One region of the Paenibacillus sp. FSL L8-0502 genome, then DNA from elsewhere that is predicted to be linked to it. Evidence: riboswitches for the same ligand, from Rfam matches in the RefSeq annotation. Region 1 holds a riboswitch; each other region holds the start of a gene.

Region 1 (10,130 bases):
GACCAGAACTCTCCGGATTTATTTGCCGCCCGGCTATAATGAAATATTGAGCTACCCGGTCGTGTACTGTCAGGACGGAGAAGAATTTTTCAATTTTGGCCGCATTGCAACTCATGCCAACCGCCTCATTCTAGATGAGGGCGTCGAACCCTTCATTATTGTAGGTGTGGAAGTGAATACAAAAATTCGAACGCAGGAGTATGCTCCCTTTGGCAATCGTTTTGAGGCGTATACCGCCTGTTTTGCAGAAGAGATTATTCCCTATGTAGAGCAAAAGTATCCTATAAGAAAAGATGCAGCGTCCCGTATTTTGGCGGGGGATTCACTGGGAGGCAGTGTGTCTCTGCATTTGGCTTTGATGTATCCTCAGTTGTTCAACCGCATTATCAGCCTCTCAGGTGCTTACTATGAAGCTTCGCAGGAAATCATCGCCCGTGAGAAAGATCTGTCTCATTTGCGGGTGTGGATGACGGTTGGCCTTCAGGAAGATGCATTTGAGAGTGATACTGGCATTTACAACTTTGTAGAGCTTAACCGTCAATGCGCAGATTTGCTGCGCGAACGGAACGTTGAAGTTTCTTACCGTGAAAAGGATGGCAAACATTTGTGGGGCTTTTGGCAAAACGAGTTGCCTGACGCGCTAATGTATTTTTTGGATCGCGCCTGAGTAAAAATTCTCCCAGGTAACTAAAGGGAATGGAGCATTTGACCTACTAGGTCATAAAGCTCCTTTTTCTTTTTCATGATTTGGTTACGCTTTCAAAAATGTATAACGAAAAACGGCAATGATTGCCGTCATCTGTCGTTCACATTATAGCTTTTCTTCTACGATCTTGTCCAGCAAGGCGTCGCAACCTGCGTCCATTAATCGATAGGTCTCTTCAAAATTCCCTGTAAAATATGGGTCGGGTACTTCTCTTAATTTTTCTTGAGGGAGCAAATCCATAAATTTTAGAATATCTGCCTCCGCTCCACCTGCAATCTTTCGCATGTTTCGTTCATTAGAGTCATCCATGCACACAATATAATCAAACGCGTCAAAATCACGGCCCGTTATTTGCCGCGCCTGTATGCCTTGTTCGCTGATTCCATGCAGCTTAAGTTGCTTTAGTGTTCCCTCATGCGGAGGATTTCCGATGTGCCAGTCGCCTGTCCCGGCCGAGTCCACCCCGATTTCTGCACCCAATCCCCGTTCCTGCGCTTTATGTCTCAGTATTGCCTCCCCCATCGGTGAGCGGCAAATATTGCCCAAACATACAAACAAAACGTTAATCATTTCGTTCTCCTTCCTATTACACGTTACACTTCCTTTTTTCTGTTTCATTGTAGCCATGTCCTCCAAAATTGTGCAAGCCATATTTAACGCGGTATACTTAAAAACGATGGTATATATAGGATCGTATCAGAAAGAAAGGATGTTGATTATGACAAAAAAACGAGCGATTGTATTTTCAGGTGGTCGTCTTAATGAAGAAGATTTACATCAAATACAGCCCGATGATTTTATTATAGGTGCAGATAAAGGTGCTCTTTTCCTGATCGAGCACGGTATTACACCACATATCTCTGTAGGAGATTTTGACTCGATCACACCAGTGGAAAAAGAAAAGGTAGAATCAGCAAGCCAACGTATGATTGCGTGCGATCCAGTACTTAAAGACTTAACAGATACTGAGCTTGCTTTAGAAATCGCTATGGACGAACAGGCAGATCAAGTACTGATGCTTGGTGTGACTGGCACCCGGATGGACCACACATTGGCTAATGTTCAAATATTGGTACGCGCAATGCAGCATCATATTAGCTGCGCTATTATGGACGCACATAATTATATTGAGCTCACCGGATCAACGCTTGAGATCCAACCTATGGGCTATACATATATCTCCCTGCTTCCTATGACCTCCGAAGTAACAGGCATACAACTGGAAGGATTTATGTATCCGTTACATAATGCCACCCTCAAAATGGGACAATCACGTGCTGTCAGTAATAAGCTAACGGCTTCAAAAGGTACGATTTCCATCAAAAGCGGTCTACTACTCGTTATTCAAAGCAAGGATTAATTATGACATTGTTGTAACCATTATATAAATTGTTTTTCACTCAAAACCCTTTATGAACAAGGGTTTTTCCGTTTATAGAAATCCATGAATCGATATATTTTTTACAAATTGTAATTTTTAATCGTTTTTTAATAATCGCTGTGTAAGTCTTGTCCCTCAAGCATTTGAGAGTTCTTTTCCAACTATTAGGGGGCTTCAAAACTGTTATACTCAACGCTGTCAGTTAGTTAGCAACTCAGCAAAATATTGCACAAATCAATTTTTGGAGGTACTTACAACATGAATATGCAGAAAATCATAAAAAAGGTAATTATAGCAGGGGTCGCAGCCACGATCGGCTTTGGTACTTTTGCAATTGAGGGAACAAATACGGCACAAGCCGCCACTACGACTTCGGTAGGCCAAAAAGTAATTAACTACGGTGAAAAATATATGGGAACTCCTTATAAGTTTGGAGCTTCCACAAGCACTACACGTAATTTTGACTGTTCTTCTTTCATGAAGCACATATTCAAGAAATACGGAGTAAATTTGCCGCGTACTTCTGTTCAACAGTCTAAAGTCGGACATGCCGTATCCAAGTCCAATCTGAAAAAAGGGGACTTAGTTTTCTTTTCAAGCGGTAGTCGTGCTACAGGACGCAACATTACCCACGTAGCAGTCTATATGGGCGGGGGTAAAATTTTGCACACTTACGGCGGACCTGGCGTGACCATCTCCAATTTGAACTCTGGCAACTGGAAAAGAACATACATTAAAGCACGCCGCGTACTGTAGTAAGAAACTCATTTTGAAATATGCGAGCCGGGACGAAAAGTTCCGGCTTTTTTTATATACCTAATACTATTCTGATACGGTTGGTGTTCTGAGTGAATAACCAATACCTCGTTCCGTACGGATCATTTTAAACTTATACCCCTTATCTACTTTAGCCCTCAAATGTCTGATATAGACATCTACAACGTTCGTATCAACGATATAATCATGTTTCCAAACATCCTTCAGAATTTTCTGCCTGCTACAAACTTGGTTAAGATGTATCGCCAGATGAAGTAAAAGATCAAATTCCTTCGGAGTTAATTCCAGCTTTTGTCCCCCTCTGCTCACCAATCTGCTTGCATTGTCTATATGTAAATCACCCGCCTCGATTGCCCTTTTCACATCACGTTCAATACCAAAAATCCGCAATAAATTAGCCACTCTAGCCTGAAAAACTCTAGGATAAAAGGGCAGAACGATCACATCATGTGCTCCTTGTTCAAAACAGGAAACAATATGGTCCTCCTCATCTGATGAAGTCATTGCTAATAGCGGGACATGAGGATGGTATTGCTGCAATATGCGAAGTAAACCTTGCGAAACTGTCTGTTCATCTTTTATATTGAGCAGCAGCAAATCCACAGGATTATGGGCTACATAAGAGCTTGCATCCGTCGTATTGCTAACATGAACCACCTGATAACCTTCCTGCTCCAATGGACGAACAATTACGGGAGACGCTTCATTTACATCCACAAGCAAAATTAACGGGCTCACCTTTTCACCCACCTGGTTTGGACATAGCATTACATATTGGATACGAACAAGTTTGTGTTATAAGCCATTAAAGCATATTAATATTATTGTAACAAAAAAGCAGAAAATCATTCTCCAAAGAATGGCTTTCTGCTTTTATGGTTTAACCCAAATAGCGATGATACAGACTTCTTGCTTTTGCCACGTCCTTTGTCCCATGGATCAGCGCTCTGCCATCTGCAAAAACAACCAAGCGATGCTCGCTTGTACTAAAGGAAACCAAAAACGGATTTCGCTCTACTTTTCCTTCTCCCAAAGAAGCAAATCTATCTGCCGTTTCTGCAAGATTCAGATGGATCGGGTTTGCTGGTCTAATTTGAACGGTATCCCTACCGCACAAAACATCTGTTTTCTGCCGATGAGAGGCCGACAAATAGGGATACGTCGGTTGACTGCCGCAAGAAGGACAGTTCTCCTTTTTAACGCTATCTACCGCTATCGCTACGTACTCATTTTTCCACAAATCAAACGAAAGTAACTTTCCTCTCAAATCTTCCGGATATCCGCCAAGAAGTTTGAAAGCTTCCGTAGTTTGGTTAGCCGTGACCATCTGTACAGCCTGCGGAATAATCCCGGCGGTATCACAGGTTTCCCCACCAAACGGTATAGTTCCCAGCAGACAGTGAAGACAAGGCGTTTGACCCGGTAAAATGGTGTAGGTTACACCATAGCTGCCTACACATCCCCCATAAATCCAAGGTATCCGATGCTTGAGTGCCATGTCGTTCATAAGAAGTCGGGTATCGAAATTATCGGTTGCATCCATCAAGAGATCTACCCCTTGGATCAACTCTTCCAGCTCTTCCACCCCAACATCCAGTACATGTGCATGTATAACCGTTTCCGAATTAATATCCTTTAATCTTCGCTGAGCAGCTACTACTTTGGGATATCTTTGCGCAGCATCACTTTCCTGAAAAAGCTGCTGGCGCTGCAAATTGCTCCATTCCACATAATCCCGGTCTACGAGGCTCACTGTACCTACACCCCCGCGAACGAGCGTTTCCGCAATACCTGTACCTAACGCTCCGGCACCTATGATTAGTACGTGGGAAGAAGCAAGCCGACGTTGTCCTGTCGGTCCAAAGGGCGCGAATCTTTCCTGTCTGGAATAACGGTCACTTGAATGTGTTCCTCCTGCACCGGATTTGTCAGTTACCTTCATGCCTGAACCATACCTTCTATCGGACTGCTTGCTGAAGCGTAACGTTTTACAGGAATCATCCCCGCCTCAAAACCATATCTTCCAGCACGAACAGCCAGTTTCATGGCCTCGGCCATTTTTACCGGGTCCTTCGCTCCTGATACGGCTGTATTCAACAAAACAGCATCTGCCCCTAACTGCATCGCCATTGCCGCGTCACCGGGTGAGCGAATACCCGCATCGACAATAACCGGAACCTCCGCCTGTTCAATAATTAGACCTAATGAAAACGGATTAAGCAAACCATGTCCTGTACCAATCGGTGAAGCTCCAGGCATAACGGCATGTACTCCAAGCTCTTGTAGCCTCTTTGCTAGAATCACATCGTCCGATATGTAGGGCAGCACGATAAAGCCTTCTTCTAACAGCTTTTCGCTAGCTTTCAACGTTTCAAATGGGTCCGGCAGCAGTGTCTTGCTATCCCCAATGACTTCCACCTTAATCATATCGCATAGGCCAGAGGCTTTTGCCAATTTGGCAATACGAATCGCCTCCTCTGCTGTTGTAGCCCCAGCTGTATTGGGAAGAAGTGTATACCGGGTCAAATCCATCATATCGAGAAAATGCTGCTTGTCCCGTTCCTCCAAGTTCAATCTCCGTACAGCAAACGTCAATATTTCCGTCTCAGCAGCCTCTACGGCTTGGGATTGGATATCCAGATCAGAGAATTTTCCTGTTCCCAACAACAACCTCGAGGTAAAAGATGCTTTTCCAATGGTTAACATAATCAACCGCCTCCCACAAAATGTACAATCTCTAGGCAATCTCCATCTTTCAGTACCGCTTCATCATGATCTTCACGGGTCAATATATGCCGATTCAGCTCCACCACTACGGTTTTCACCTTTACATCAAGCTCATGTAGCAATTGATTCACATGAGTGATTCGATTAGAAAAGGTCAGGCTCTGGCCGTTAATCGTCAGCTTCATAAGCTTTTCTCCTTGAGGAGCTCAGAAGAAAAACTACTTATCCCAAGTTCTGCTGCACAAGCCCCATTAAGCATAGCTGCCATCGCACGCCCGGTAGCATCACTCAGCAGGACACCGTTACGATAATGCCCGACTGCAGCATATACGCCCTCGACCCCAGGAACAATGCCTATAAAAGGATGACCTGATACAGCCTGCGGACGTAAGCCCGCCCAAGCGCGTATAAAAGAAGCTTCACGGACGCGCGGCAGCCAGGCAGAGGCACGTGCCAGCAACCCCTCCAAGCCTCCTACGGTCACCTCTTCGTCATATTGATGTGGAAGGCTCGTTGCCCCAATCCAAAGCTCGTTATTCTGTTTAGGCACGAGGTAAATATCATCAGCATAAATGGTATATTCTAACGGGTGATCCTTCAAGGAGACCGCTACCGCTTCGCCCTTGACCGGATAAAGTGGATATTCAAACCCAACCTGCGCTAGCAATTTCATGCTATCCAAGCCTCCGGCAATAATGACCTGATCGCAGGAAAAAAAACCACTATCTGTACGGACACCGCAAATTCGACCATCCTGTATGACCAGTTGCTCTGCCTGTGTACCAGACCATACCGTTGCTCCCAGCACCGCAGCAGCACCTGCATAAGCACGGCAAAGCTGGACAGGAGCCACTTGTGTCTCCTTTGAACGATATATTGCCCCGATCGCTTGTTCATCCAAACCTGGAATTCGTCGGGCCAATTCTTTCGCATCCCACCAGATAGGAGAATCACCCTCTCGCGTTTTAGCAGCTTTCCAGCGTTTTTGGCCTTCAGTCTCCGTACGGAAAGGGGTCACAAACCCTTCAGTACGGAATTCCACCGAAATACCTGACAAACGCTCTAGATCACAGACAAGCTCAGGGAATGCATCTCGACTTATGCGAGCAAATCGTGATAGCTCAGAGCCGGTGAACTCTTCACTTTCCGCTGCCAGCATTCCAACCGCTGCTCCTGAGGCTCCCTCACCCGGGATCAATCGTTCCAGCATAATCGTACTTCTTCCCTCCTTGGCCACATGATAAGCAATGGAACTGCCGATGACACCTCCACCTATGACCAAGCATTCAGCGTGTCCAATCACTCTTTCCTCTGTGTGTATCTTTAGCATTTGTTCCGTATCTCCTCTCCATAAACCCTTCTGCTTTCAGCTTGCCTCTACTCTCGTTTTCTCGCTACAGGCTGTGAACTACAAGGTCTGCCATTCGCCTATACTCCATTGCAGCTGCAACGGGCGACTCAGCCTCCCATATACCAGACATCACCGCAATTCCGCTTGCTCCGGCCCTATAAAGCTCCGGGATATGATGCGGTTGTATGCCGCCTAGCGCAATCACCGGAATGTTTGACAGTCTGCAAATATGTTCAAGCTGAGCTAAACCCCGCGGTACAATACCGGGCTTACAATGGGTCTCATATACGTGACCATAAAGTACATAGTCCGCTCCTGCCCGCTCAGCAATTTGCATCTCCTCCAAGGAATGTACAGACACTCCACAGCGTGTACCCTTTGGAAGTAGGCTTTTCACATCCACAACAGGTAATCCATTAGCTGGTAATTGAACGGCTCCGACCAAAGTAAGTAAAGCTACATCCACACGATCATTTACTACAATTTGTTGCAAAGGAACTTCCTGCTCCACCAGGCTGCGAGTCAAAGAAAGCAATGCAGAGGCACCATTCTGTTTTAAACGTGCGTGTACATAATGAACATACGGACAAATCACAGCAGCCACTTGGGCGGCTTGTGCAAAAGTGCCCTTTTCCATCGAAATTGCGTGTAATTCGATTTTGTCTTCACCTCACATTGGACTAAAGGATCTAAGCTTAGCCAGCCACGTCTACCAGTAGGAATGAAAGGGGATTATATGTGAATCGTCTACGGAAGCTCGAACTACTTAAAATGAACGAAACGCAAAAAAACCACTTCCCCAAGGAAGTGGTTTAACGAACGTCCAATAATCGAACGGACCATGATATCCGTATACGTGTATCGTCCCACGCACAAACAAAAATAAAGATGGTGTTGCCTTGTTTGTACGGCGCTCACTTCCCTACGCTGGCATAACCCAGATCAGGTGCAAAGGGTCCGAAATCCATTTATTCCGTCTCAGCCGCATGGGCGGCTCCCCTAGTGTGACTATTTTATTGTATAAGCTAAAGATAGCTTAGCATATTTTTCTAATTCTGCAAACCCCACTTCGTGTGAAATTTGCTGGAACTGGATTTAGCTGATTTTAGTTAACTTTACTTGACCACTCTTCCACATTCCACGTTTTGGTTACCCAATCCTCGTAAAAGTCCGGTTCGTGAGATACAAGCAATACGGTCCCTTTGTATTCCTTCAAAGCACGTTTCAGCTCATCCTTTGCTTTAACATCCAAGTGGTTGGTAGGCTCATCGAACAGTACCCAGTTGCTTTCACGCATTAACAGTTTGCAAAGACGGACTTTAGCCTGTTCTCCACCACTGAGCGCAGATAGCGGACGCGTGATATGCTCATTTTTCAAACCGCAACGCGCCAAATGCGCTCGTACTTCATGCTGGTTCAAATGCGGAAATTCATTCCACACATCGTCAATCGGTGTAATTTTCTCCGCCTTTACTTCCTGCTCAAAATAAGCGGGCTGCAAAAAATCACCTTGATAGGTTTTTCCACTGATTGGCGGAATTTTTCCCAATATGGTTTTGAGCAATGTCGATTTACCGACACCATTATAGCCGACAATTGCAATCTTTTCGCCACGTTCAATCGTCATGGACATTTTAGGCAAAAGGGCATGTGTATAACCAATCTCAAAATCAATACCCTCAAATACCGTCTTTCCGCTTGCACGTGCCTCTTTGAATTGAAAGGTTGGTTTTGCGGCTTCTTCAGGCTTATCAATACGTTCGATCCGATCAAGCTGCTTTTCACGGCTCTTTGCTCGGCCTGATGTAGAGGCACGCGCTTTATTACGCTGAATAAAATCTTCCTGTTTCTTAATAAAATCCTGTTGCTTCTCATAAGCATCAATATGCTGGGCTTTGTTTAGATCCGCCATTTCGAGAAACTTTTCATAATTAGCTGAATAACGGGTCATCTTGGCAAATTCAAGATGATAAATAACATTAACGACCTGGTTCATAAATTCAGTATCATGTGAAATAAGAATAAAAGCATAAGGATAATCCTTCAAATAGCGCGTAAGCCATTCAATATGCTCTACATCCAAATAGTTGGTAGGTTCATCCAGCAACAGGACGTTCGGCTTTTCCAACAGCAACTTAGCAAGAAGAACCTTTGTCCGTTGCCCGCCGCTAAGTGCGGATACATCCCGATCCAGTCCTATGGCCGACAGACCTAGTCCATTCGCCATCTCTTCAACCTTTACATCAATGAGGTAAAAATCCCCCATATCCAGTTGCTCCTGAATTTCACCCATCTGTTCCAGCAACACTTCCAACTCATCAGGAGAAGCATCCCCCATTTTGTCAGTAATCTGCATCATTTCCTTTTCCAATTCCAACAAAGGAAGAAAAGCATCCTTCAATACATCACGTACCGTTTTGCCCGGTGTCAGCTTGGTATGCTGATCCAGATAGCCGTAACGCACACGTGGAGTCCATTCCACTTTACCCTCATCCTTAAGCAATTTTCCAGTGAGAATGTTCATGAGTGTCGATTTACCAACACCGTTAGCTCCTACCAAACCTACACGTTCCCCCGCAAGCAATCGAAAGGAAACATTTTTAAATAATGCGCGGTCCCCAAAGTTGTGGGATACATTTTCTACAGTCAATAAACTCATAAGCTGTTTTTGGCTCCTTATTGTCATCGGCGTTGCCGACTGTTCTTATTTCATATGCATTTCGTTTCTCTCAAAGCTTTATTGTAGCACATTCTGCAACCATATCGGAATATTGAAAACAGTGAATTTTAAGGTTTTTTGGTATGGATCTGCCTAAAAAAAGAAAAACCACCCATGAGGGTGATTATTTTAAGCCATTATAACATTTGTACTCAAAGTAACCCGCAGCTGCTGCAGATTTTTCATCCGTGAAACGTTCACTCGCTTTAAAGGGAGCTGGACATGAATCTCTATAAAAATACTTTATTCCAGTATCTGGTTCTATGCCACCGATAATGTCTTGCTTTCTAACGACTCTCCCACCACCAAATCCATAGTTATTGTAATACCTGTCTCCGACCGGAATGCCTTGGATAAACGCGATCAGCCCCACATCATCTACCGTGTTGTACCACTCCTCTTGCGGAATGATCGGTAGAGTGAACGAATAAGTTATGCCGTTACGCGCTGCTTTTTCGTTATGGACATT
Region 2 (10,130 bases), 2.1 Mb from region 1:
CGCCTTTGCTGGAATGGCTGCAATCTCCGATTTCCTATCTGGAGCAATATGCAGTGGCTGATCAGATTCGTGCGATCTCGCCGTTAACCTTCTCTCCGAAGTCCTGCATGTACCATTATCTGAATATGGCGCGGGGAAATTATCGGGATTATTTGCAGGGAGAACAGGTGAAGATTAAAAAGTATTTTTACGTGCTGCGCCCGTTGCTGGCCTGTAGCTGGATTGAACGTCACAACAGCATGCCTCCAATGGAATTCGTAGAATTGCTAGAGGAACTCATTCCGGCACATACCGAACTTTATCAGGTGATCGAACATTTGCTTGATCGTAAAAAAGCGGGCGAGGAGCTGGATGTGGAGCCACAGCTTTCGGTGGTGAATGATTTTATCCAGCAGCAAATTGCTTATTTTGAACAAAAGGCGCCCTTGCTTCAGCATATGGAGAGTGGACGTGATCAGCAGTTGGATGATATGTTCCGCGCTGCGGTGAATGAAGTATGGAAAGTATAAGCTGGGAAGGAGAAGTAGAGTATGCACATCACGCTAAAAGCAACCGGAAACAATGCTGGGATGATTTCGCACTTGCTTGCCAAAAATCCCTACAATACGTATGATCGCACGGAAAAGGGTGCGCGTGTACGCATGGTGTACACCGTGTTTACCGAGGAAGAGGCAGAAATCGTCATTCAGGCTTCGCCAGATTCGATAGATTTGGTCAAAAACAGTCCAGATAGCTATGATATTACACAATATATTAATGACCGGGAGTTTGTAACCAGCAGCTTATTTTGCACCTATATTCGTGGCTCGCTTGGTACGGCACTGAACGGCAAACCCAAAGAAGAGTATGCAGAATGGGTGACGCATCCTTTCGCGCTGGAGTTATCGTTTGGGCCTGTTGCTTCGGATTTACCGGATTCTGTGGTGGAGGGACTATTTGCTCCGCTGGGCTATCAAGTGGACATAGAACGAGGGGAAGCAGACTATTCTTTTCAGCTGAAAAATCGAAGCACTGTCAGATATGTCACGTTAAGTGGCCATCAGACGGTGCAGTATGCGCTACGTCAGTTATTGCTGTTGATTCCGGTGTTGGATAACTATAAGCACTACTATATCAGTGAAGAAGAGTTTGACAAGCTGAGACGTTACGGTGAAGGCTGGCTGTCAGCGCATCCGCTACGCGAGCTTATCATTCGACGCACGCTTCGTTTTACCAATCTGATTGAGCAATTTGAGCAATCTGATTGTGATGAAATAGGTATTAAAAAACATATTGAAAAGGATACTGTCCAAGCTCAAAAGGATAAGCACGAACAGATTCAACAGCCAGAACAGCCACATGAGGAAGGGAAGCAACAGCCTACAGTACGGCTAAATGAGCTGCGGTATCAAGCTATTATGGACGTAATTCGCAAGCTGCCTCGCAGACAGAAAATCGTAGATTTGGGTTCAGGGGAAGGGAAGCTATCGGCTCGGATGGCCCGAATGACGGGCGTTGAAGAGATTTGGGCGGTGGAGCCGTCTGCGTATGCACAGTTGAGAGCCGTGGAGCGTTTTAACAAGCTGGAAAGGCATGCCGATGCGATCAGTCCTACACCCATGATGGGCTCTCTCTTTTATTATGATGAACAATTGCGGGGAAAAGATGTGATGATCCTATGTGAGGTCATTGAGCATGTGGATGAGCATCGTCTGAACCGGGTGATGAAGACGATTGTAACGGAGTATCAGCCGGGCGTGCTGATCGTGACGACTCCCAATCGTGAATATAATGAAGTGTATCGTATGAATCAGCAAGAGATGCGGCATGGCGATCACCGTTTTGAATGGAGTAGAAGCGAGTTTCAGGAACGATGTGAGCAGTGGATTGTGGAAGCTCCTTATTCGGTAGCGCTGAAGGGGATCGGAGAAGAGGTCGAAGGCTTTGGACAACCGACCCAAATGGCTATATTTACGCGCAGAAAGGAGCAGAAGGAAGCATGAGCAATTCATCCAAACGTACGATTCATTTACCGCATGCTGGACTGGTTGTGTTGGTGGGGGCCTCCAACAGTGGGAAAACCACATTATTAGACAAGCTGGTGAGCGAAGGGATTCTGCTGGAGACAGAAGTGGTATCCTCGGATCATTTTCGCAAGCTGGTCGGAGATACGGAATTTATAGACTGGAGTGGACTTCCAAGACTGGAATCGGACGTACTGTTCTATGAGTATCAGCAAATGTCAGCCAAGGCGTTTGAGGCGATGGATACGATTCTGGCTATGCGCTGTCGCTTGAATAAGCTGACGGTTGTGGATGCCACCCATTTGTATGCTGAGGACCGTCAAAAATATGTACAGTTGGCAGCCAAGGCGCATGTTCCTGTAATGGCTTTGGTACTGGATGTATCCGAAGCTGTGCTGCTGGAACGTGATTTAGGCAGGGAGCATCCGCGTGGCCGCCAACGGGTCAAGCAGCAGGCACAGCTGTTAAAGCGGAACCTGCGTGGGATCCGTGAGGAAGGCTTTAACGCTTGCTATATCCTTAAGGATATAGAAGAAATGAATTTTGTTCGCCGTGCGCAGCCACTGTTTCATGAGATTGGCTCAGGTATTGACATCATTGGTGATATCCATGGGTGCTACCATGAGATGCTGGAAGTGATAGAGCGGCTAGGATATACGGAAGATACGGAAGGACTATACCATCATCCAGATGGCAGAAGACTAGTATCTGTCGGGGATGTGATGAGCCGTGGCCCCAAATCGTTACAAGCGGTGCAGTTCTGGAAAAAGCACGTGGATGCTGGACTAGCGTATATGATTGACAGCAATCATGGCTGGAAAATCGGCCGTTACCTTGATGGAAGAAAGGTGACTCTCAGTCATGGGGATGAACGATTTGCAGAGGAACTGGCCCAGTATGAACAAAAAGCGGGCAAGGCAGCGGCGGAACAGCTTAGAAGCGAGTTAAGGGATTTTCTGCTACATGCACCCTCACATCTTATTTTTGGCAGGAATGGATTGCGACACGTGGTCGTGGCTCATGCGGGGATTAAGGATCATTTTATCGGTAAACAGTCGGCACGTATTTCTGATTATTGCCGTTATGGAGATACGGAAGGACAGGATGCAGACGGAAAACCAATCCGCAAAGATTGGTTCGTAGACCATGAATCGGGAGAAATAGTAGTATGGGGACATGATCCTAGACCGCAGCCTACCCTTGTGAATCAGACGGTGAATATTGATCAGGGTGTGGTATTTGGCGGTATGCTGACCGCTTATCGTTTTCCGGAAAAGGAATTTGTCAGCGTTCCGGCACATGAGAATTATGCGAATGATCCCGATAGCCCACTTGTCCGGTGGCAGAGAAAACGGTTTTCCCCGCCGAATTTACGCAAGCTCATCGCTGGTTACAGTGTACTGACGGAATCGTATGGCGAAGTGCGCGTTCAAGGAGAATCGGTCAAAACCGCTATAGATGCCGTGTCACATGTGACAGTACCGATAGAGGAACTGGTGTATATTCCACCGACCATGAGTCCTGCTCCAGCGGTGTCTGCAGAGGAAGGTTATCTGGAGCATCCGCGTGAAGCGCTGGCTTATTATCGCGGGCAAGGGGTACAAACGATGGTGGCCGAGAAAAAACATATGGGTAGCCGGGCTATTTTGCTATTATTCAAAAACGAACAGGCCGCTGTCGAGTATGTAGGCTACCCGACATTGGGCACGATCTACAGTCGGAGCGGGAGAGCTTTCTTTGAACAAAGCCTTGGGAAGCAAGTGCTGGAAAAGCTGAATGTGGATCTACGGACTGCCGGATATTTTGAACGGAACCAGACGGATTTTGTGTTGCTGGATGCGGAAATTGTACCGTGGAATCTCAAGGCTCGGGAATTGATTGCTGCACAGTATGCGCATGTGGGTGAAGCAGCTCTGCTGGATCGCAGTAAGCTGGTAGACAAGCTGAAGCAGGCGAAGGTTGCGGGCCGAGAGGTTGGAGACTGGTTGGAGGAAATGGAACAGAAGTACGCGAATGCCGTGACGTTTCAAGAGGCTTTTCAAAAATATTGCTGGGATGTGGACGGTCTGGATGAGATTCGTATCGCACCGTTTCATACGCTGGCACACAGCGGAAAGACTTTTTTCGACCATTCTCATATTTGGCATATGGAGCAAAACCGGGAGCTGGCTGGGCTGTCTTCCCTGTTTATGGAGACAGAGTATCGCGTGATCACGGACGAAGCAAGCGAGGAAGAGGTCATTCGTTGGTGGAACGAGATGACAGAGGATGGTCATGAGGGGATTGTGATCAAGCCGGAACGCTTTTTGATGAAAAATCGGGACAAGATGATTCAGCCTGCAATCAAGGTGAGAGGCCGGAAGTATTTGCACATCATTTACGGTATGGATTATCTTGCCCCTGAGAATTTAAAGCGTCTGAAGCAGCGTCGAACGAACAAAAAGGAGCGTCATGCCCTGATGGAAGGAGCGCTTGGTATGGAAGGCGTGGAACGTTTTGTCCGCAAGGATACGGTAGATCGTATTCATGAATGCGTCCTTGCCGCACTATCTCTGGAATCAGAGCCGATTGATCCAAGATTGTAGTTTGCGAGGGAGGGATTGAGATGGAAAGGGGTACACCGTTAATTGATATTGGTGTGAACTTGATGCATCGTTCGTTTCATGCAGATCGGGAACAGGTGGTAGAGAGAGCCGCGGCTGTAGGGATTTCACCGCTGATTATTACCGGGACCAGTGTCCGCAGCAGTCGGGAAGCTTCTCAGTATGCAGCGCGTTATCCGGGCAAGCTGTATGCGACAGCTGGCGTGCATCCCCATGATGCCAAAGACTGCAGTGCAGACACGATTCAGCAGCTCCGCCAGTTGGCGGGTCAGCCGCAGGTCGTATCCATAGGGGAATGCGGATTGGACTATAACCGTGATTTTTCGCCACGTGATGTGCAGCGCCGATGGTTTGGCGAGCAAATCCAACTGGCGGGTGAGCTGAAAATGCCGTTATTTCTGCATGAACGAGATGCACATGAGGACTTTGTCGCTATGCTTCGGGAGTATCAAGGGCTTGTCGATAAAGCGGTAGTGCATTGTTTTACCGGCACGGAACAGGAATTGCGTACGTATGTAGAAATGGGACTGTATATCGGAATCACCGGCTGGATTTGCGACGAACGGCGGGGGAAGCATCTGCGTGAACTGGTCAGAGATATTCCCTTGGACCGTCTGATGATTGAAACGGATGCTCCATTTTTGACCCCGCGTAATTTGCCTGTGAAGCCTAAAGAAGGGCGTAATGAGCCCATGTATCTCGCTCACATTGCTGCTACGATAGCCGAATGTACAGGTCGAAGCATGATGGAGATCGAAATCGCGACGACGGAAACGGCTAAACGTTTCTTCGGATTATAGGATTGTCAAAGCCATAGATGTGGTATATATTATAGTGAATTAAAAAGCATTGTCGGGAGCTTGAGAAAGTCAGGCTGAGAGGGTGGCCCTTGCCACTGACCGTGAAATCTGATCTGGGTAATGCCAGCGTAGAGAAACCAAGAACACTATACAGGAATGCCGCTTTTTTTTGCGGTTGTCGATAGATTCAATGTATGTCCTAGCATTTTACCTTGATCCTGACTTGGCTGGGTATCAGTGTAGTAGTTTAGACTACTGGTTATATAAGGCATATCGACGAATGATGTTTTGTATGGTGCTTCACCTTTTACTGCGCATAAAGCTTGCCTGGAGATTCAGCTCCAGACAAGCTTTTTTTCATGGCCAAGAGGCCAACTATAAGGAAAAAGGGGAGCACGCAATAATGAATACTGCTGTAAGAGCGTCCAAAGGGTTGAAACTGACGGATATTTTGGTCACGATTGTGATCGCTGTTGTGTTCGGGTTGATCTACAAAATATGGGGACCTGCCTATGATTTGATGAAACCATTGGGTCTACACGCCGAGCAACTGATGTATGGCATGTGGTTTATGGCAGGTACGTTTGCTTATCTCATCATTCGCAAGCCGGGTGTTGCGATTTTGGCAGAGGTGGCAGCGGCAACGGTCAGTGCTTTTTTGGGAAGCGAATGGGGTATGTCCACCTTGTACTATGGCCTGCTGCAAGGCTTGGGAGCGGAGCTGTTTTTTGCGGCTTTTCTGTATCGGAACGCAAACCTGTGGGTTGCTTCGCTAGCTGCGGCTGGGGCGGCTGTCACTTCTCTGATTTTAGACTTCAGCTACGGGTATATTGATCAGCTATCGACTTGGAACTATGTTTTGTATATTGGATTTCGGATGATTGGCAGTATTGTGATTGCCGGGGTATTCGCGTTCTATCTGGCTAAGGCATTGGAGGTAACCGGAGTCACGCGAAGTTTGAGGCCTGCAACGGAACAAGATTATAAGGGGCTGGATTGATGAGCCGGGCAACCGAAGATGTGGTGGCTTCGATCACCCGGCTACGGTTGAAATTCCCCGGTGAGCAAGAGCTGCTTTTTCACAATATGTCTTTGTCTGTCCGCAAGGGGGAAAAGCTGCTGCTACTGGGACCGAGTGGATGCGGTAAATCAACACTGCTCCAAGTGTTAAGCGGTCTGATTCCACGCACGATAGAAGTGCCTATGAAATGCGATGCTGCTGTAATCCCAAGTGTCTCAGGTATTGTATTTCAAGATCCTGATACGCAGTTCTGTATGTCATATGCAGATGAGGAACTGGCTTTTGTGTTGGAAAATAATCAGGTTCCCCGGGAGCAGATGCGATCCCGTATTCGCGAGCTGCTGATACAGGTGGGTCTATCGACGGATGATATACATATGCCCATTGGCAGCATGTCACAGGGAATGAAGCAGCGGCTGGCGATTGCGTCTGTGCTGGCTATGGAGCCAGAAGTGCTTTTTCTGGATGAGCCCACGGCTTTGTTGGACGAGGAAGGCACTACACAGGTGTGGGATACCATTCGCAACATTTCGGTAGACCAGACACTGGTGATTGTGGAGCATAAAATTAATGAAATTGTCCATGATGTGGATCGGATTGTGGTGCTTTCTGCTCAAGGGGAGATCATTGCAGATGGAAGGGCCCAAGAAGTATTTCATGTGCACCGGCAGGGATTGTCCGAGTACGGCGTGTGGTATCCGGGAGTATGGAATGAAGCGTCTTCGCCACGTTGGAGTGAAGCAGTGACGCAACAGAATGGTGCGGGGACTGATGTGCTGGAGCTGGAACATTTTAGCGGCCTCCGCGGTTTAAGTTCAGTGATTTATGTGGAGCATGCGCAGGTGAAGCCTGGCGACTGGATTGGCGTGGTTGGTGAAAACGGGGCTGGCAAAAGCTCGCTACTGCTCTCCATGATGCGCTTACTTCGCACACAGGGACGTTATAGCGTGCGCGGAATTGAGGCAGGCAGTACAGAACAACTGGCAGAGCGTATCGGGTTCGCGTTTCAAAATCCCGAGCTGCAATTTGTAGCGCATACCGTACGAAAGGAACTAGAGTATTCGTTACCCAAGAGCTTGTATACCGTTGAACAGTGCCGGGAACGGGTCGATCGGATGCTCGTACAGTTCGGACTGGAGCGGCTGGACGAGCGGCATCCGTATCAGCTTTCGTTAGGCCAAAAAAGGCGGTTGAGTATTGCTACGGCTATGATTCGTGAGCCGGAAGTGCTGCTGCTCGATGAACCGACCTTTGGGCAGGATGCGCGTAATACCTTTGTCATGCTGGATATGTTGGAGCAGCTGAGAGCGGCGGGCACGGCCATTGTGATGGTCACCCATGACCCGGAAATTGTCCGTCGATATTGTACCGATACATGGCGGATTCAGAAAGGGGAACTACAGTATGAACCTGTCCTTTCCCCATCATAAAACATGGCTGCATCGCGTGAATCCGGGCCTAAAGCTCGTGATGTTTTCCATCCTGTTTGTGGTCGTTATAGTCATTCATGATCCGAATGTCATGTTTAATGTTGCGTGTGCTATGCTGTTGCTGCTTGTCTGGTCAGGCCATCCATGGAAGAGGCTGCTGCTATACGGGTCTCCCTTTATATTGGTGTTTATTTCAACTTCAACGGGCATGATGATGTTCGGCAAAGGGGTGACGACCTGGTGGACATGGGGCTTGATCCATGTGACGCAGGAAAGCTTTTACCGAGGCATGCATCTGGGCTTTCGTGCGCTGAGTATGGCTGCGGTAGGTTTGTTGTTTGGTTTAACGACTCGTCCAGTGGACCTTTTTTATTCACTGATGCAGCAATGGAAGCTCCCTCCGAAGTATGCATACAGCTTTTTGGCAGCCATGCGGTTGATGCCTATGATGGTGGAGGAATTCCAGGCATTGAGACAAGCCCACCGTATTCGAGGTTTACATCAGCATGTGTCCAAATGGAATATGTATGCCACGCTTCGCAGGTATGCGATTCCGCTACTCGCTCAAAGTATTCGGCGTGCCCAGCGCATTGCTATTGCTATGGAAGCCAAGGGTTTTACCAATGAAACCAAGCGAACGTATTATTATGCGATCGGCTATTCGGCTATAGATATTGTATTCATATTCTATTTTGTCGTCATGCTTACGCTGGCTTGGGGACTTGGGATTTGCTTTCCTTATGTAGGGGTGTGGGATGTACGTTAATTGTTGTCAAAAGGCTTTGCCCGTTTTCTGCTCTGTGGTATATTAATGCAATGGGAATTGACGGCTCGTACAGACCCGCCTGGGCTGGCGGGCTTATTACATTTTCCCTGAGAAATGGATCATCAGGAGGCCAGGTTTCATGATTACGCTGCATCAGGTAAACAAGCATTATACCACCTCAAGCGGCCAATTTCATGCGGTTCAATCCGTGTCCCTTCAAGTGGAGGAGGGGGAAATCCACGGTATTATAGGTGCCAGCGGTGCCGGTAAGTCTACCTTGCTCCGGTTGATGAATGTATTGGAAAGGCCGGATGAGGGAAACGTGGTTGTGAACGGGGAAGATCTGACTCGCATGCCGGAAAAACGTCTCCGTGAAGCGCGGCGATCCATAGGGATGATTTTTCAGCATTATCATCTTGTTCACAATCGGACGGTCAGTGGAAATGTAGCAATGCCGTTGGAGCTGGCAGGTGTCGCGAAAAAAGAGAGAGCAGAACGTGTGCGCGAATGCCTGCAATTCGTCGGTTTAGCTGATAAAGCAGAACAGTATCCGGCACAATTGAGCGGAGGCCAAAAGCAACGTGTAGCGATAGCCAGAGCGCTGGCGAATCGACCTGCGGTGCTGCTGTGTGATGAGCCGACCTCGGCGCTTGATCCGCAGACGACCGCGGATATTCTGGGCGTGTTACGGGAGATCAACCGTGAACTGGGAGTTACCATTGTAATTGTAACGCACGATATGGACGTGGTACGCAACATTTGTACCCATGTATCAGAAATGCGGGATGGACAGCTGCTTTCCACGCAACGTGTAGCTGACGCTGCGGTAGGTTCAACAGCGAAAGCAGGTGAAGCTGATGAATGAAATGCTGAACATCATTGCGCAATATCAGTCTGAGATATGGAAAGCCATCGGAGAGACGTTTATCATGGTAGGGATTTCCATCGCAGCAGCTGTACTGTTAGGGCTTCCGGCAGGAACGATTTTGTATTTGTGCGGCAAAGGTCAAAAATATGAAAATCGACTGCTGTTCACCCTATTGAACAGTGTGGTCAATGTCATTCGCTCGTTCCCGTTTTTGCTGCTCGTCGTGTTTATGATTCCATTTACACGTCTGGTCGTAGGGACGGCGCTGGGTACGATGGCTGCTACGGTTCCCTTGTCAGTGGTGGCCATCGCCTATTATTCGAGGCTGGTGGAGCAATCATTGCTTGAGGTGCCGAAGGGTGTAATTGAAGCCGCTACTTCTATGGGGGCATCCACTCTTCAGCTTATCTTCAAATTTCTGTACGTGGAAGCTCGTTCTGGGCTTGTACTGGGTTTGACCACGTCCACCATTAGCTTCATCTCCTACTCCACGGTGATGGGCATTGTGGGTGGCGGCGGGGTAGGCGATTTTGCCATCCGCTACGGTTACCAGCGTTTTGAAACAGGCTTGATGGCGTTCACCATCGTCGTCATGATTATTTTCGTACAAACGATCCAGTTCACCGGAAGCACCATATC
Region 3 (10,130 bases), 1.2 Mb from region 1:
AGACGCATACCTTTTTCCCAGAGGGCATGCTCAGCCGAATCAAATCGTTCACAAAAAAGACGCAACGCCCGTTCTGTATTGACATCTTTCAAAAATGCCAAAACGCTGATATTATACATGTAGTTCCTCATTTCTTACTTCCTGATTGGAGTTGCGCAGTTCTTATGACACCCCAAAACATTCTATTTGTTGACGACAGCCCTATGGTTCTGTCCCTGCTTGAACGGACCTTGACGCAAGAAGCATTCACCTTACATACCGCTCACACGCCCAAAGAAGCCCTACAAGTGCTGGAACAGCACCCGATTGATGTGGTCGTTTCCGATCTGCTCATGCCTGGTCTGGATGGGATTACCTTCCTTCGCATGATTAAGAAAGATTATCCACATATCGTACGAATCATTTTGTCTGGTCACCTGCATACGCAGTCCATTTTATCGGCGATTAATCAAGTCGGTGTGTTCCGTTTTTTGACGAAACCGCTGGAGCTGGATGATGATACGCTAAAAAAAATACTGTATGAGGCGCTTGATCAAGCCAAACTCAATCGAAACAGCCTGCATGCAGCAGACCAGAACGTAGCTTCCGACCTGTCAGTATTTATAGACAGCATTTTGAATGCTCCGTACCGACCCTATGTGCTGCTGAATGAACAAGATATCGTAACCGCTGTACACATTGCACTTGCTGAGCTGTATCCTGTTGGCCGCTCACTACGTCATCCTGACGGGGAAGGTATTCAGTTAACCACGCATTCATTATACATACCGTATGAGGAGTCGGAATCTTCCGATCCCGACCTGTACACGCTGGATACGCTGACCCTCGGACATTCATCGTTACGCCTTATCCGCCTTAGCGAGATCGCCTGAGTGACGGGTGCCGCCCTTTAACACGGCGGCTACCCCAATCACAGTTAGGCATACATACATCCACAACATTCCCATCGTCAGCAACGGGTGACGGATATAGTTTTTCAAATTCCCCCACGTATACAGCACCGGACGGAAGAAATACCAACGTTCCAGCGCCTTTCGTAATCCGCCCTCTTCAGATGACATCGTACGATCCATCACTGAAAAGTAGTAGGCTTTTTTACGTAATACATCGTGCAGATACACCTGTTTTTCATCATGATATACCCGTGTAAATACCGCCCGGCGAATGACTCCACCAGACTCTATATAACGTAAGGTCGGCTGTATTTCTTCAAAAGCAATCTGCTCCGCATTAAACCCGCCCGTCGATTCATAAGCGCTCATTCGCCAGAAGCGTGCCGCTTCAATGGAGCGTTTTCCCAAGGTCTCACCCGCATTGTTAATTACATTTCGCTCAAAAACTTTCACTTTGGAAAAAAAATTGTCCGCTTCCGAATACGCCTCCTCCGGAACGACCAAAGCGCCAATATCCTGATGATCATCAAAAAAGTCGATGCTCTGCTGAATCAGATGTTCGGCTAAAATCATATCGGAATCCAATACAAATATGTATTCGGCACCCAAGCGTTTCGCTTCCTCAACCGCTCTAACCCTAGCGACTCCCCGCTCCCCATGGGGAAGCTCCAATACCGTTACGGGTACTGCGCTCCCTGTCGACAGCATACGAATCGTCTCGACGGTCCGGTCATTGGAGCCATCATCAGCAATTACAATATGCAGATCCTTGTAATTTTGCCCCATACAGCTTCGCAAACAAGGCTCTATCGTCCGTTCATTGTTGTACGTGGAGAAGAGAATGACCACTTTGTCCACTCTGTTCCGCCTCCTCTACCCAATCTTCCATCAACTGCTCAAACGCAGCAGCCGTATGATCAAAATGGAATCTTAACGCATATTGATACGCCCGCTCACGGATGGCCATGTAATCTTCGCCGCCCTTCGCTGCTCTTTCCATTTGTTCAGATAATCCCCGGATGTCGCCGTGAAAGCATAGATACCCGCTCTTCCCAAAATCCGTTGCATCCACCAGACCCGGTGAATTGCTGACAATGCTGGGCGTTCCAACCGCTGCCGCTTCGGTAATTGTCAACCCCCAACCTTCACGCAAGGAAGGAAACACCAGCGCGTGGGCACGACTCATCAGCTCCAGCTTATGCTCTGCTGAAACAAATCCGTAAAAGGTAATATCAGCTTGCGATTGCCCCTGTTCATCCGGTTCTCCGTATGTTAATCCATACCGTTTCATAATCGGCAACAATTGTTCTGCCACATAGGTTTTATCGGTTTTTCCGGCAATCCATAACATAGCCTGAGGGAACTTTTCCTTGAGCTGCCCAAAGGCCTCAACGACCAGATCAATGCCTTTATATTTGACGAAGCGCCCAGCGTACATGAAGGTCGGATTAGGTTCCTTCGTTAAAAATTGTTCGCGCGGCCAATGATCAAACTCAATGCCTTCCGGTAAAAGATGGACACGATCGGGGTGAAAGCCCAGCTTAAGCAGATCATATCGGGTAGACGGAGATACCGTAAGCGTCCGATCCTTACGAGCCAGCTTAAGCATCAAGGGCTCCATATGAAACCCAACAACATTTAGTGGAAATTTGGCGTTCTCAAACCATATTTCCCTTGTTAGCTGATGTATGAAAAAAATCCGTTTGGATGCCTCCACCCAAAATCGGGTAAAGAATTGATGCGTATTCGCCTGGTTAATCACATAGTCGATCTTCCTTCGATAACGACGGTAATAGCGCATCGCATAATAAATAACACTGTATATGTTCCCTTTTCGAATATACGTAATACCGTCAATAACTTCATGCTCAGGCATCCCCTCAAATTGAGGTGAAAAATGAATGAACTGGAAGCGGCCTTGCTGTGAGCGTTTAAGCATTTCGTGGGTGAAAATTTCTGCTCCCCCGCTTTTAGGTGAACGAATGTCACGCCAAGAAAGCAATAGAACTACGGTTTTACCGTCCTGTTCATGTATGGTATTCATGGGGTAAATCCCCCTTTATCTTTATTTTGAACAAATGAACATAGGCGTCTATCACAAAGTAGAGAGCCAGAGCCCCGTAAACAATGAACTCAGATAGCAAAAAATCTACCGGATCTGTGTGGGCAATATGAAAGGCTACTAATAAAGCCGCGGCTCCTGCCATCAGACTGAACATAAATTTGCGTCTGCCCACCAATACGTGCACATGCACAAAAAACAGCACGATGGAAAATAGCCAGTACACCCATCCTCCCCATGGAATATAGGCCTCAGCCGATTGGTAAGAGGCTCCGAATAATATGGGAATGGAGGATGGGAACACAAAGGTCGTGCCCACATATACACAGATTGCAGCTACAGCCATTAATCCGGCATAAACGGCCATCAACTTGCCCAAAGCTTGGCGGTCATGCCCCTGCGCACCGATCTTTGGAATAAAAGCAGCAATGAGGCTATACGAAACGTAATAGACCAACTGGCTGTACTTCAGCGCAATGGCATAGCTGCTGGCCTGCTCGGGAAAGTAATGCTGTACATACAACATGTCGATAGAGATACAAAACAAAATGAATAAATTCGTCATCAGGCTATCAGTGAAATCCTGACCCAATGATTTCCATAGCCCAGAAGGGATATGTTCTCCACTGGTTGTGAAAAGGGACAAGCCACGAGCCGAAACGGTCCAGCCGTGAAGCAGCGACAGCAACATTCCTCCACAGCTCGCTAACAGTAGGGCTTCCAGCTTTAACCCCAGTGCAGCCAGAACAAAAAACAAGCTCAGCTTCCCTAATACCTCAATGTAATAGTTCACATTGAGCGCCAGCATGCGTTCCCTGCCTTGTAAATCTCCGCGGCACGAACTCACAAGAATATGCAGTCCGATCAGGCCATACAGCATGAACAACGGGCCGAATTCGACGCCCAATAGCGAACGCAGTAACGGATGAAAGATGAGTAAAATGATCATGGCAAGCACGGTTAGCACCAGAGGTACTTTTAGTAATAGAGAACCAAGCGGTAAGCTTCGTAGCGTAAGCTGTTTGTCTCCCTTAGAGACCAGTTTGGCGGTTAATAGCTGGATGGATAAACCCAAAACGGATGAAAGTGCAAAAAGTGCCAGCAGCGCATTCGCCTGGCCATAGGCTTGTCCGGTAAGATACCAACTCGCTGCAATGTGGAAGAAAAAATTAAATCCGTTAAGCAGCACATTAAACAGAGGAAACATCAATGATCGCAATCGGTTGTTCACGTTGTTATCTCACCCGCCGATCCAGTCGCCAAATATCAATGATGGAGCGCAAAAAACGAATAGAATCCTTCCAGACATGGATGTGCGAGCCATCCCGGTCAATACATTTGACGGGTAATTGCAGCACACGGAGCTGGAGTCGCTTGGCAATAAACATCATTTCTAGATCCAGGGCCAGTCCGAGCTGTTCCTTTAAATGCGGAAACATCCGTTTCACTGCAACCGAACTCATCACTTTAAGCCCAGTTTGGGAATCCACCACACCTGTGGGTAAAAAAGGACGGGAAATAACCCGCTTACCAAAGCTGACGACAGATCGCAATAAAGATCGATTCTCGGCGGTCATATCCTTGGTTCCGATCACGACATCATAATAGCCCTGCTGAACAACATTAATCATTCTGGCAATATCCTCAATAAAAAAGGAGTCGTCCGCGTCCACAAATACGTAGTAATCCGCACCAATGGTTCGCATCCCTTCCAGATACGTCCCTGCCTTACGTGTATTGCGTCCCAATTCCCTTGTTTGAAGCAGCGGACTAAGATTCTGATTAATCCGGTTTACGGACAAGTCCGTGGCTGTCTCCAGCGCTTTAATCAAGGCATTCGTGCCATCGTGGCTGCCATCATCAATGAGATAAATCGAACCTTCAATAATATGGCTGCGGATAAAGACCTGCAATCGTTCAGCAAAGGTTTTGACATGAGCAAAACGTTGCTCTTCGTTATATACAGACAAGATAAATGCAATATGTTGGCTTTTGGTCGAATACTCGGGATAGAGCAAGCTTTGTATTTCCGAAAGCATTTCTTCAGTGTCATTGGCTTGCCAAAATAGCAGTCGCAAACGACCTACTCCGGTGATTTGCACCATATGCTGATCACTGAACGGAAATGTTACATCCGTCACTAGTAACAATGGCATTTGCGGAAATTGGCTACGGATCTGATTGGCTTTCCGCACCGCCTGCCCCGGCTCCCTATAATCAATCAGGCAACAACATGCGTTCTCGTAGACTGAAGCTGTCTCCGTGTCCTCGCACTGTATATACTGGTAAAAACAAATCACCTTGGGATAATCAATAGCCCTGTCGTTATCGCTAAAAATGGCTATAGGTCCCTGCACACAAACCTCTCCTTTTCCTCCGAATAGTTCTATTTTGTTGAAAAAGAATTAAGAATGTTTGCTTATAGGAGTTAAATTAATGTCCAAATACTTCATATTTTCTTAACAAAATAGCTGACACCACATGATATATAAGAATATAAGAGAAGAAAAACTGATTTTCATATTTGATAAAAGCAGAGTATTTAGACCTGATCCATTAGAACCAAAATCGTCAGAATTAGTTAGCCGATCTATATCTAAAATTGGTTCTTTTAGATCAACAGGAAGAAATGAATATGGTTATTTTGTCATAGAAAGATAGACGAATAAAACAGATTCGCACGTCCATACTATGGACAACATGTCATCTTTCGTCATGAATAATCATGAAAATGAAAAGAAAGAAGGTCTTTCTATGGAAGCTTTTTATGTCAATCGCGATGGGTCATTATCTACTCCATTGCGGGGAAAGGATGTGTTGGCAAATCCCCTTTTGAACAAAGGTGTCGCTTTTACAGAAGAAGAACGCAAAGAACTGGGTTTGGAAGGAATCCTTCCTCCCACCGTCCTTTCATTAGAGAAGCAGAGCGTACGGGCATATCAGCAGTTTCTGGCACAACCCACCATGCTGCGTAAAAATGCTTCTCTCAACGACCTTCATAATCGAAATGTCGTACTCTACTACCGACTGCTAACTGACCATTTAAGTGAAATGCTGCCCGTAGTCTACACGCCGACCGTAGGAACCGCGATTCAAGAATATAGTCACGAGTACAACCGCCCTGGAGGCGTATATTTGTCGATAGATAACCCGAACGGCATTGAACAAGCATTCTATAATTCTGGTTTGAGTGGTGAAGATGTGGATTTGATCGTCGTGACGGATTCCGAAAGTATTTTGGGCATCGGAGACTGGGGTGTCGGGGGGATTAACATTGCTATTGGCAAACTTGCAGTGTATACAGCTGCGGCAGGCATTCATCCCGGGCGGGTGCTGCCCATTGTACTGGATGTAGGTACGAATAATGAAAAGCTGCTGAATGATCCACTGTACATCGGAAACCGCCATAAACGGGTTCGCGGAGAAGCCTATAACCAGTTTATTGATACTTTTATCAGCAAAACGTTAGCGCAATTCCCGAAGGCGCTTTTACATTGGGAAGATGTGGGTAGCATAAATGCACGCCATATTATAGGAAAATACGGTCAAAGTATACTCACCTTCAACGATGATATACAAGGTACAGGAGCGGTGACCTTGGCTGCAATTCTTTCGGCGGTGGGTGTCACCAAGACTCCGCTGCGTGAGCAAAAGGTACTTGTCTTCGGCCCAGGAGCAGCAGGGATCGGTAACGCTGACCAAATTCGGGGCGCTATGATCGCGGATGGTCTTTTGGAGGAGGATTCATTCAAGTCCTTTTGGGCTTTTGATTACCGCGGGCTGTTAACGGACGATATGGAAGATGTCCTGGATTATCAGAAACCGTATGTACGTAAAAAAGAGGAAGTCAGCTCATGGACGCGGTCGGATGACGGCAAAATACCGCTGCTGGAGGTCATCCGTCAGGTGAAGCCTACCCTATTAATCGGAACTTCTGGAGTAGCCGGTGCCTTTTCTGAAGAGATCATCAAAGAGATGGCGAAGCATGTAGAACGCCCGATCATTATGCCCATGTCCAATCCTACAAATCTTGCAGAAGCTACACCTGAGGATCTAATACGGTGGACCGATGGCAAGGCATTAATTGCTACCGGAAGCCCCTTTGACCCCGTCACTTATAACGGTACGAAATTTGAAATTGGACAGGCGAACAATGCCTTTGTGTTCCCGGGACTGGGTCTGGGTGCGATTGTGGTTAAAGCCAAAAGGATTACCCCTGCGATGTTTACAGCCGCAGCAGATGCCGTTGCCAATGGCGTAGATTCGAATAAGCCTGGCGGTGCGTTGCTCCCTCATATCCAAAAATTACGTGATGTTTCGTACGTTGTTGCGGTTGCGGTAGCGAAAGCAGCGATTCAGGATCAGGTAGCTCAGGCACACATTTCAAATGTTGAACAAGCTATACGGGATGCAATGTGGAAACCGGAATATGTCAAGGTCAAAGCAGTGGAAAGCGTAATACATCACCCTCACTAATGCTCCATTTAGGAAAGGGATTGCCTTGTTCAGACAGGCAGAATACGTCAGTTCAAGCAAGGAGAATCAATCTATGAGTGTCGGACATATCTTGTACATTTTGGTGCCGATTTTTTTCGTTATTATTTTAGGGTGGTTAGCGGGGCATTACAAAAGCTTTGATGCCTCTTCCTCCAAAACCCTAAATGCGCTCGTTACCAAATTTGCACTACCTGCGCATCTATTCATCGGTATTACAACAACGGACAGGAAAGCGCTCATCGAGCAATGGCCATTCCTGCTGGCCCTGTTCATTGGCATTGTCGGCTTTTTTACCGTTCTCCTTCTACTGTCCCGCTTTGCGGGGAAGCAGTCAGTGAAGGATGCCGCCATGTTTGCTTTGAACTCGGCACAGCCGACCTTTGCTTTTATGGGCATTCCTGTGCTTGGAGCCATCTACGGCTCCTCTGCTGTCGCCATTCCGATTGCGCTTACCGGGATCGTAGTCAATGCCGTCCTTGACCCGGCGGCTACCATTATAGCTACCGTAGCCAGCAGGAATTCAGGCAAGGAACGAAACGGTCACCTTGGAAGACTGATCCGGGACTCCATTCTTCACGGCTTAAAAGAACCGCTGGCGCTGGTTCCACTGGTTGGTGTAATTTTGACCTTGTTCGGCTTCCATTCACCGGATTTGTTGAACAAATCGTTGAATCAAATTGGTGATATTACGTCCGGGGCAGCCTTATTCGCGGTCGGTGTAACCATTGGCGTACGTAACATAAGTTTTAGCGTAAGCGCCTTTGCCATCGCACTGTTAAAAACAATTGTGCAGCCTTTATTAATGCTGCTGATTGCCTACCTGTGCGGTCTGTCGTCTGCCGATACTGTGAAGGCAGTTCTGCTCGTTTCCTTCCCGGGTTCAGCAGTCGCTGCTATGATTGCTACCCGTTTTGAAAGCCTGGAATCAGAAACAGCCTCCTCCTTTGTCATCAGTGCTGTCACATCCCTCGTTACACTCCCAGTACTGATTTCTCTATTGGTATAAATGCTGATTATTTAGACATTGGAGCCTGCCGCGAATTCCTTCGTGTAGACGGAACTGAACTTCTCCAGCGCCCTTTTCCCTCTCGGAAGCGAACTTCAGCTCTGTCGTTTGGCCCTTGACCAGATAGACATGTTTGACATAGCGTATGAACGTATGTACAGTAATAGTCAAAAGAATAGAAGTCCACTAGGGGAGCCGCTATGGCTGAGACAAGAACGTATCTTGGACCCTTTGAACCTGATCTAGTTCGTACTAGCGTAGGAAAGTGGAGCCTTTATATATAAGGTTTCAAGCGTTTTTTTGCGTATTGGGCCTATTGTTGAAGCCGCTCCATTTTTCTGGGGCGGCTTTTTAGCGTTGTTCCGGAATTATATTCTTACAGGACTTCTTGCTCTTCAATTTTATGGAGGTGGCGAAATTGAGTTTTACACAAGAACTCCGTCGGCAGGCGGACGGCATTTTTCAAGCGATTTTTGAGCATCCCTTTGTGAGAGGTATTGCTGAAGGAAGTTTGACAAGGGGACAGCTGATTCACTATGTAAAACAGGACTTTGAATATTTGAACGCCTACATGCGGATATACGGCATCGCAATCTCCAAATGCACGAATCGGGAGGACATGGCTGTATTTAATGAACAAATCTCTTTTATTCTCCACAGCGAGGTTCACCCGCATCAAAATTTCTGTGCTGTCGCAGGGGTGACCTATGAAGAATTGCAGGGATATCCGCTCGCTCCGTCGGCTCATCACTATATCCGGCACATGCTGACGGTTGCGCATGAGGGCAACCTGGGCGAGATCTTGGCTGTGCTGCTGCCATGTATGTGGACGTATGCCGAGATTGGCCGCAGGCTGCTAGATGAAGTAAAGCCGGATAAGTCCCATCCGTTCTATGAATGGATTGGCTTTTATGGAGACCAGCTTGATGATACAACACTCAAGTTCCGAGAACGTGTAGATGCTTGGGCGGAAGGGGCAACGGCTGCTGAGCGGGAGCGGATGATTGAGCATTTTATACTGAGCTGCCAGCTGGAATATAAGTTCTGGGACATGGCTTATAAGCAGGAAGAATGGCCGGTCCAGATGCAGGCAGCGGTCTTGGAATAGTCAGCCTGTCAATTCGATGCGTGAAGTACGGTTAATGTCCTGTTGAACCACCAACTATAGAGAGGATAATCATGATGAGTACATGGGAAAAAAGTTATTCGGATCTCCTAACGAAGGTACAAAATAGCAAACCCCTCGTTCACAATATCACCAATGTGGTAGTCACCAACTTTACCGCCAACGGCCTGTATGCATTGGGAGCCTCCCCGGTGATGGCCTATGCACCCGAGGAAGTAGCAGATATGGCCAAAATAGCAGGCGCCGTCGTGTTAAACATCGGTACGCTGAACCGCGAACTGGTGGATGCCATGATCATTGCTGGACAATCGGCGAATGCACACGGTGTTCCGGTCCTGCTAGACCCGGTCGGTGCGGGAGCAACGAGCTTTAGAACTGAATCGGCACTGCGAATCCTGAGTAAAGTCAAAATCTCATTGGTACGGGGCAACGCAGCCGAAGTTGCCAATCTTGTCGGAGAAGCGCGTGAGATTAAAGGCGTAGATGCTGGTGACAGTGCTGACAGCGGCCATGTCGATCTGGCAATTCGGGCTGCTCGAGCGCTCA

What was found. Region 1 has a riboswitch for thiamine pyrophosphate ahead of NSQ57_RS13485 (thiamine phosphate synthase). Riboswitches for the same ligand answer to the same signal wherever they lie in the genome.
Region 2: another riboswitch for thiamine pyrophosphate. It lies ahead of NSQ57_RS04740 (ECF transporter S component); the one in region 1 lies ahead of NSQ57_RS13485 (thiamine phosphate synthase).
Region 3: another riboswitch for thiamine pyrophosphate. It lies ahead of tenA (thiaminase II); the one in region 1 lies ahead of NSQ57_RS13485 (thiamine phosphate synthase).

What each region holds. Positions count from the first base shown of each region.
Region 1 covers NZ_CP151958.1:3,169,001-3,179,130, forward strand. Annotated here, with positions in the region: gene NSQ57_RS13440 (alpha/beta hydrolase-fold protein) at 1-667, shown strand, start outside; gene NSQ57_RS13445 (low molecular weight protein-tyrosine-phosphatase) at 812-1,276, opposite strand; gene NSQ57_RS13450 (thiamine diphosphokinase) at 1,425-2,066, shown strand; gene NSQ57_RS13455 (C40 family peptidase) at 2,346-2,843, shown strand; gene NSQ57_RS13460 (response regulator transcription factor) at 2,910-3,602, opposite strand; gene NSQ57_RS13465 (ThiF family adenylyltransferase) at 3,745-4,806, opposite strand; gene NSQ57_RS13470 (thiazole synthase) at 4,803-5,570, opposite strand; gene thiS (sulfur carrier protein ThiS) at 5,573-5,776, opposite strand; gene thiO (glycine oxidase ThiO) at 5,773-6,921, opposite strand; gene NSQ57_RS13485 (thiamine phosphate synthase) at 6,986-7,579, opposite strand; TPP riboswitch at 7,845-7,953, opposite strand; gene NSQ57_RS13490 (ABC-F family ATP-binding cassette domain-containing protein) at 8,048-9,601, opposite strand; gene NSQ57_RS13495 (hypothetical protein) at 9,786-10,130, opposite strand, start outside.
Region 2 covers NZ_CP151958.1:1,053,907-1,064,036, forward strand. Annotated here, with positions in the region: gene NSQ57_RS04720 (nucleotidyltransferase domain-containing protein) at 1-509, shown strand, start outside; gene NSQ57_RS04725 (3' terminal RNA ribose 2'-O-methyltransferase Hen1) at 531-1,982, shown strand; gene NSQ57_RS04730 (polynucleotide kinase-phosphatase) at 1,979-4,588, shown strand; gene NSQ57_RS04735 (TatD family hydrolase) at 4,609-5,406, shown strand; TPP riboswitch at 5,449-5,560, shown strand; gene NSQ57_RS04740 (ECF transporter S component) at 5,810-6,406, shown strand; gene NSQ57_RS04745 (ABC transporter ATP-binding protein) at 6,406-7,857, shown strand; gene NSQ57_RS04750 (energy-coupling factor transporter transmembrane component T) at 7,832-8,623, shown strand; gene NSQ57_RS04755 (ATP-binding cassette domain-containing protein) at 8,763-9,488, shown strand; gene NSQ57_RS04760 (methionine ABC transporter permease) at 9,481-10,130, shown strand, end outside.
Region 3 covers NZ_CP151958.1:4,393,160-4,403,289, forward strand. Annotated here, with positions in the region: gene NSQ57_RS19070 (hypothetical protein) at 1-119, opposite strand, end outside; gene NSQ57_RS19075 (response regulator) at 165-872, shown strand; gene NSQ57_RS19080 (glycosyltransferase family 2 protein) at 840-1,751, opposite strand; gene NSQ57_RS19085 (glycosyltransferase family 4 protein) at 1,711-2,937, opposite strand; gene NSQ57_RS19090 (transporter) at 2,921-4,186, opposite strand; gene NSQ57_RS19095 (glycosyltransferase) at 4,191-5,312, opposite strand; gene NSQ57_RS19100 (NAD-dependent malic enzyme) at 5,710-7,431, shown strand; gene NSQ57_RS19105 (AEC family transporter) at 7,505-8,458, shown strand; TPP riboswitch at 8,637-8,739, shown strand; gene tenA (thiaminase II) at 8,877-9,566, shown strand; gene thiM (hydroxyethylthiazole kinase) at 9,641-10,130, shown strand, end outside.